Paludisphaera borealis: one gene and its partner. The protein of the gene in region 2 interacts with the protein of the main gene of each other region in a pairwise test. Links are inferred from orthologs where the notes say so. Each region holds a gene or a part of one and is shown on either strand. Other genes may lie near its edges.

Evidence for each region.
Region 1: the proteins of ligA (region 2) and leuS interact in binary tests that used the Escherichia coli proteins (3 or more experiments, as listed by UniProt). The link is inferred for Paludisphaera borealis from one-to-one orthologs.

The regions. Positions count from the first base shown.
Region 1 is NZ_CP019082.1:5,897,834-5,901,603, reverse strand. Bases 139-3,593 are described here. They hold leuS (leucine--tRNA ligase), read right to left. Parts: upstream 3,219-3,593; coding sequence 339-3,218; downstream 139-338. In the rest of the region: lptB (LPS export ABC transporter ATP-binding protein), read left to right, coding at 1-128; BSF38_RS30880 (hypothetical protein), read left to right, coding at 3,594-3,770.
Region 2 is NZ_CP019082.1:564,464-567,666, reverse strand. Bases 22-2,909 are described here. They hold ligA (NAD-dependent DNA ligase LigA), read right to left. Parts: upstream 2,533-2,909; coding sequence 511-2,532; downstream 22-510. Other genes in these bases: BSF38_RS02195 (hypothetical protein), read right to left, coding at 2,620-2,909; BSF38_RS02205 (uracil-DNA glycosylase), read left to right, coding at 22-503. Outside these bases: more of BSF38_RS02205, read left to right, coding at 1-21; more of BSF38_RS02195, read right to left, coding at 2,910-2,913; ndk (nucleoside-diphosphate kinase), read right to left, coding at 2,951-3,203. UniProt on the Escherichia coli protein: DNA ligase that catalyzes the formation of phosphodiester linkages between 5'-phosphoryl and 3'-hydroxyl groups in double-stranded DNA using NAD as a coenzyme and as the energy source for the reaction.

The DNA of each region.
Region 1 (3,770 bases), 5.3 Mb from region 2 along the record:
CCGATCCCGAACCGCCCCCGCGCGAGGCCGACGAGAAGCCCAAGGGCTACGTCCAGGGGGGCACGCACTCGATCCAGGTCACCCAGCTTCCCCCCGACTTCAACCTCGACGACCTGTACGACAATTGAGCGGAAGCAGCCGGTCTGAACTCCCTTCTCCCCTTGCGGGAGAAGGTGCCCCGCAGGGGCGGATGAGGGGTGTTCGATCGCCGAGGAGTTTCGAACACCCCCCTATGACGAGCCCCCCCTCATACGGCCTTCGGCCGCCTTCTCCCGCAAGGGGAGAAGGCATGTTTGCAACAGCCTATCTTGATGGATATCCGCAACCACTGAGCCGGCTCAGCTCACCACGAAGTTGATCAGCTTGCCGGGGACGACGACGACCTTGCGGACGGTCTTGCCGAAGAGCTGGGCGGCGATCCGATCGTCGGCGCGGGCGGCGGCTTCGATCGCCTGGGCGTCGGCGTCGGCCGGGACGACGACCTTGCCGCGGAGCTTGCCCAGGATCTGCACCGGGATCTCGACCTCGGCGTCCTTGAGCAACGCCGGGTCGAACGTCGGCCAGGGCTCGTAGGCGAGCGTCTTGTCGTGGCCGAGGATCTGCCAGAGTTCCTCGGCCGCGTGCGGGGCCATCGGCGCGAGCAGCAGCGTGAAGGTCTCCATCGCCGCCCTGGGCCGGACCCCGGCCCCGGTGAAGGCGTTGACGAACTCCATCAGCCGGCTGATCGCCGTGTTGAACCGCAACGCCTCGAAGTCGTCGCCGACCGCCGCCACCGTCCGCGCCACGAGCTTGGCCTGCTCGGGGGTCAGCGCGACGTCCTTGACCCTCGGGTCGAGCCGGACCTCGTCGGCTTCGTTCTCGACGATCATCCGCCAGGCCCTGCCGAGGAACCGGTAGACCCCCTCGACCCCCTTCATGCTCCAGGGCTTGACGGCTTCGAGCGGACCCATGAACATCTCATAAAGCCTGAGACTGTCGGCCCCGTATTCGGCGACGACGACGTCGGGGTTGATGACGTTGCCCCGGCTCTTGGACATCTTGTGGGCGCGGGCGTCGACCTTGATTTCGGGGGCGTCGGTGATCACGAAGCCCTCGCCTTGCTTCGTCAACAGAGCGTCGCTCAGCTTGACCACGGTCAGGGGGATCGGCGGGTCGGTCCGCTTGAGCGTCGGGCCGTCGTGATGGTGATCGACCTGGCTGGCGGTGACCATGTTTCCATCCGGGTGGCGATACGCGGAGAACTCCATCTCGCCGAGGATCATCCCCTGGTTCACGAGCCGCTGGAACGGCTCGGGCGTGCTCACGAGGCCCCGGTCGAAGAGGACCTTGTGCCAGAACCGGCTGTAGAGCAGGTGCAGCACGGCGTGCTCGGCGCCCCCCACGTAGAGGTCGACCGGCATCCAGTATTTTTCCTTCTCCGGGTCCCACGCCTGACCGCCGTTTTTGGGGTCGATATAGCGGAGGTAGTACCAGCACGAGCCGGCCCACTGGGGCATCGTGTTGGTCTCGCGGCGGAACTTCTCGGAGTACCGCACCCACTCCTTGGCCTTGCTCAGCGGCGGCTCGGGAGTGCCCGACGGCTTGAAGTCGCTCAGCTCGGGAAGCAGCACCGGCAGCTCCGACTCGGGCACGGCGGTCACGCGGTCGTTCTCGTCGAGCACGACCGGGAACGGCTCGCCCCAGTACCGCTGCCGCGAGAACAGCCAATCGCGGAGCTTGTAATTCACCGCCTTGCGGCCCACGCCCCGATCGGTCAGCCAGGCCGTGATCGCCGCCTTGGCCTCGGCCGTCGGCCGGCCGTCGAGGCTGAGGCCGTCGCGGCTCGACTGGATCGCCACGCCCTCGTCGTGGAACACGTCCGCGAACGCGCCGGGGTCGGTTTTGTAAGCGGCGCGCAGGTCGCTTGCGTCGACGTCGGGCCCTCGGTTGGCTTCGAGCCAGGCGTCGGGGGGCTGAACGACGGCGACGATCGGTATGCCGAAGGTCTTGGCGAACTCGAAGTCGCGGTCGTCATGGCCGGGGACGGCCATGATCGCGCCGGTGCCGTAACCCATCAACACATAATCGGCGATCCAGATCGGGATCTGCTGGCCGGTCACCGGGTTGACGGCGTGTCCGCCGGTGAAAACGCCGGTCTTCGACTTCGCCAGGTCGGTGCGGTCGAGGTCGCTCTTGCGGGTCGCGAGCGTGCGGTACTCGGCGACCGCCGCCTGCTGCTCGGGGGTCGAGACGCGATCGACCAGCGGATGCTCGGGGGCCAGCACCATGTACGTGGCGCCGAAGAGAGTGTCGGGCCGCGTCGTGTAAACGCGGATCACGTCGGCGGCCGGAGTCTCGGGGAAGGTCGCCGACGACGCGGACGGGGCGGGAAGGCGATCGACGACGATCGGGAAGTCGACCTCGGCGCCCTCGCTGCGACCGACCCAGTTGCGCTGCATGTCTTTGATGGGTTTCGGCCAGTCGACGTGCTCGATGTCGTCGATCAGGCGGTCGCCGTAGGCGGTGATCCGGAGCATCCACTGAGTCAGCGGCATGCGGACGACCGGAAACCCGCCGCGCTCGCTCTTGCCGTCAATGACCTCTTCATTCGCCAGCACCGTCCCCAGGCCGGGGCACCAGTTGACGGGGACCTCGGCGCGATAAGCCAGCCGCTTGCCGTCGCGGTAGGCGTCGGCGTCGGCGACCCCCTCGGGGATCGGCAGCTCGGCGATCGGCCGCCCCTTCCCCTTCCGCGCGTTCCCTTGCTGGTCGGTCCAGACGAACTCGGGGTCGTACCAGGTGTCGTGGATCTTGAGGAAGATCCACTGGGTCCACTTGTAGTAATCAGGCGAAGTCGTGTCGACTTCCCGATCCCAATCATAAGAGAATCCGAGCGATTTGATCTGACGCCGGAAGGTGTCGATGTTGACCTGGGTCGTGATCCTCGGATGGGTGTTGGTCTGGACGGCGTATTGCTCGGCCGGCAGTCCGAAGGCGTCCCAGCCCATCGGGTGCAGGACGTTGAACCCGCGCATCCGCTTGAAGCGGCAGAGGATGTCGGTGGCGGTGTAGCCCTCGGGGTGGCCGACGTGGAGGCCGGCGCCGCTGGGGTAGGGGAACATGTCGAGGATGTAAAGCTTGGGCCGATCGCGGTCGACGTCGGGCGTGGCGAACGTCTTGTTAGTTTCCCAGTAGGCTTGCCACTTGGGCTCGATGCGCTGAGGGTGATAAGCAGGCATATCTCGATCTCTCCGGCCCCGGCGATTCATCCGTCGAAGCAGGAAGCGGGCTCGCCGATCGCCGTCCCGTCATGAAAAAAAGCCCGCCGCGCGTCCGGGGGCCGTTGCTTCGCTCGATCCGTCGAGCATACCGTTTCGCCCCCCGATCCGCCAGTTGAGCGCCCGCGTGCACGCGCCTCCGTCCGGTCGCGACGATTGTGACGACTTGAACGGCGTCCATAGATCCGGCCCCGGCCCCGGGAGCCACTATGGACAGCGCAAGCCATTATCAAAACAGGCTTTAAGGCGCTATTTCTCTCTCTGTCCATAGACCACTTCAAAAATAGAATAAGAAGTTGGAGAGGGAAAATCAGCTCGAAAAGGGGAGCCGAGCGTTTGCCGGAAGAAACAAAGTTGCTGGGTGCCATGGACATCGTGGCCAGTGTGGACGACCCGTCGAGTCGTCCACCGTCGGCGGTCTCGACCCGCGCGACCTGCGTCCTGGGCGGAACCCGCCCGGCTCCGGCGTCCGGCATGATCGTCAAGGCCCGCGCATCGCCGCCGATCGGCGCG
Region 2 (3,203 bases):
TCTTCGCCGACGGCAGCCCGACGGCCCGGCTGATGTTCATCGGCGAGGCCCCCGGCGCCGACGAGGACCGGACCGGCGTCCCGTTCATCGGCAAGGCCGGGCAGTTGCTCACCGACATGATCACCAAGGGGATGGGCCTGGGTCGCCAGGACGTCTACATCGCCAACATCCTCAAGTGCCGGCCGCCCGAGAACCGCGACCCGACCCCCGAGGAGTCGGCGAACTGCTTCCCTTACCTCGAACGCCAGATCGAGATCGTCCGGCCCGAGTTCATCTGCCTGCTGGGGCGGATCGCCACGAGCACCCTCCTGCACACCGCCCTGAGCATGAGCCGACTGCGCGGCAGGTGGCATCGCGTCCATGGCGTGCCGACGATCGCCACGTATCACCCCGCATACCTGCTCCGCAACCCGGCCGCCAAGAAAGACGCCTGGGAAGACTTGCAAATGCTCATGCGAGCCATGGGGTTGGCTGTCCCGAAGCGGAAAGGTCCGGCCGAGTGAGCGGCGGTCACGACGCGCCGGCGAGGCGCTCGAATTCGGGTTCGTCGAGGATCGTGACGCCGAGCTTCCGGGCGTTGTCGAGCTTCTTCCCCGCGTCGGCGCCGGCGAGGACGTAGGTCGTCGACTTGGAGACCGAGCCGGTGACCTTGCCGCCGAGGCTCTTGATCAAGACCTCGGCTTCCGGCCGGGTGCGTTTGGGGAGGGTTCCGGTCAGCACGAACGTCTTGCCGGCGAACGGCAAATCGGCGGAGTTCGCGGTCGGCGGCTGGTACGGCTGGGGGTCGACGCCCACAGCGCCAAGCTGGTCGAGAAGCTGATGATGGTCAGGGTCCTGGAAGAACTCGTGGACGCTGGCCGCGACGACCTGGCCGAGCCCGGGGATCGCCTCCAGGTCGGCGAGCGTCGCGTTGCGGACGTCGGCGAGCGTCGGGAAGCGGGCCGCCAGCAGTTCGGCCGTCCGCACGCCGACGTGGCGGATCGCCAGCCCGGTGAGGAAGCGGTCGAGCGTCCGGCTCTTGCTCCGCTCGATCCCCGCGATCAGGTTCTCGGCCGACTTCTCGCCCATGCGTTCGAGGTCCGCCAGCGTCGGCGCGTCGAGCCGGTACAGGTCGACGAAAGAGCGAACGAGCCCCGACGACACGAGCTGCTCGACGAGCTTTTCGCCCAGGCCGTCGATGTCGAGCGAGTCGCGGTGCGCGTACTGGCGAAGCCTCCCCTTGAGCTGCTCGGTGCAAGCGGAAGGGGGGTTCGAGCAACGGTAGTCGACCTCGCCGGGGTCGCGGACGACCGGCGCGCCGCAGTTCGGGCAGTGCTCGGGGAAGTAGTACGGGACCTCGTCGCCGGTGCGGGCGTCCTTCTCGACGCGGACGACCTGGGGGATGATCTCGCCGGCCTTCTGGACGACCACGGCGTCGCCGACCCGGACGTCCTTGCGGGCGATCTCGTCGGCGTTGTGGAGCGTCGCCCGCTTGACCGTCGTGCCGGCGAGCCGGACCGGGACCAGCTCGGCGACGGGCGTCAGCTTGCCGGTCTTGCCGACCTGCACGGTGATCGCCACAATCTTCGTGATCGCCTGCTCGGCCTCGTACTTGAAGGCGATCGACCACCTCGGGCTCTTGGTCCGCGCCCCCAGCCGCCGCCGCTGGTTGAGGTCGTCGACCTTGATCACCAGGCCGTCGGTCTGGAAGTCGAGCGTGTTCCGCTTCGTCTCCCATTCCTGGGCGTGCTCGATGACCTGGTCGATCGCGTCGTACCGCTTCATGTGGGAGCTGACGGGGATTCCCAGCGCCTTGACCTTCTTGACGAGATCGAAATACGAGGGGTCGTCGATGCCTTGATACTCGCCGAGGCCGTGCGACACGAACCGGAGCCGGCGCTGGCCGCAGATCTTCGGGTCGAGCAGCTTGAGCGAGCCGGCCGTGGAGTTCCTCGGGTTCTCGAACGGCTTCTCCCCGGCCTCCTTGCGCAGCGCGTTGATGCGGGCCAGCTCGGCATTGGTCATGAAGACCTCGCCGCGGACTTCGAGCAGGTCGGGCGCGTCGCCTTTCAAGGCCAGGGGGATCTCGCGGACAGTACGGAGGTTGGCGGTGACGTCGTCGCCGCGCTCACCGTCGCCCCGGGTCGCGCCCTGGACGAACTTGCCGTGCTCGTAGCGGACCGAGACCGCGACGCCGTCGACCTTCAACTCGACGACGTACTTCACGACCTCGTCGGCGTTCAACCCGCGACGAACGCGGGCGTCCCACTCGCGGATCTCGTCGTAGCTGTAGGTGTTGTCGATCGAGAGCATGGGCACGGTGTGCGCCACGGTCTCGAACTGGGCGAGCGGCGAGCCGCCGACGCGCTGGGTGGGGCTGTCGGGCGTGACCAGCTCGGGGTGTTCGGCCTCGATCTCGGTCAGCCGAGCCATCAGTCGGTCGAACTCGCGGTCGCTGATCTCGGGGGCGGCTTCGAGATAGTAAAGCCGGTTGTGCCGCTCGATCTCGGCGCGGAGGTTCTCGATCTCTTTGCTCAGATCCTTTGAAGCCATCGGCGGGCCTCCCTTCCGTGGATCAGCTCTCAATCGCGGTTTTCGGTCGGGTCGCGCGGTCGGCCTCCGACTTGACGCGGCCGCGCGCTAGCCGCGCCCGCCGCGCTTGCGTCGTTCCGTGTACCAGCGGTCGGTGGCCATCATCACGACGCCGGTGGCGAACATGACGAGGAATTCGATGGTCATCACGAGCGGCCCGTTACGGTCGAACCACAGCGCGACCCGGCGTGAGCGTTCGCTCGCCGGGACGTTCGCCGGATCCAGGGCGAAGCCGCTCACCAGGTAGGCCAGGGCCGTGACCACGAAGATCGTGCTCACGGCCACCAGGGCCAGATAGAACGGGTTCGTGAGGATCTCGTTCCTGCGATACGTTCGAGCCATGGGATCACGATCGTCGGAGAAGAGATGCGGAGCGCGCTCAGGCGCCGTCGAAGACCCACTGGGCACCGGCCACGGTGTAGTCGACGACCTCGCCGGGCTTGAACCAGAGGGCGATCTCGCGCGTGGCCGACTCGGGGCTGTCGCTGCCGTGGACGAGGTTGTTCTGCTTGCTGATCGAGAAATCGCCGCGGATCGTCCCGGGCGCGGCGGCGACGCCGTTGGTCGCTCCGAGCATCGACCGCACGACGCTGATCGCTTCGTTGCCTTCGAGCACGCCGACCACGACCGGC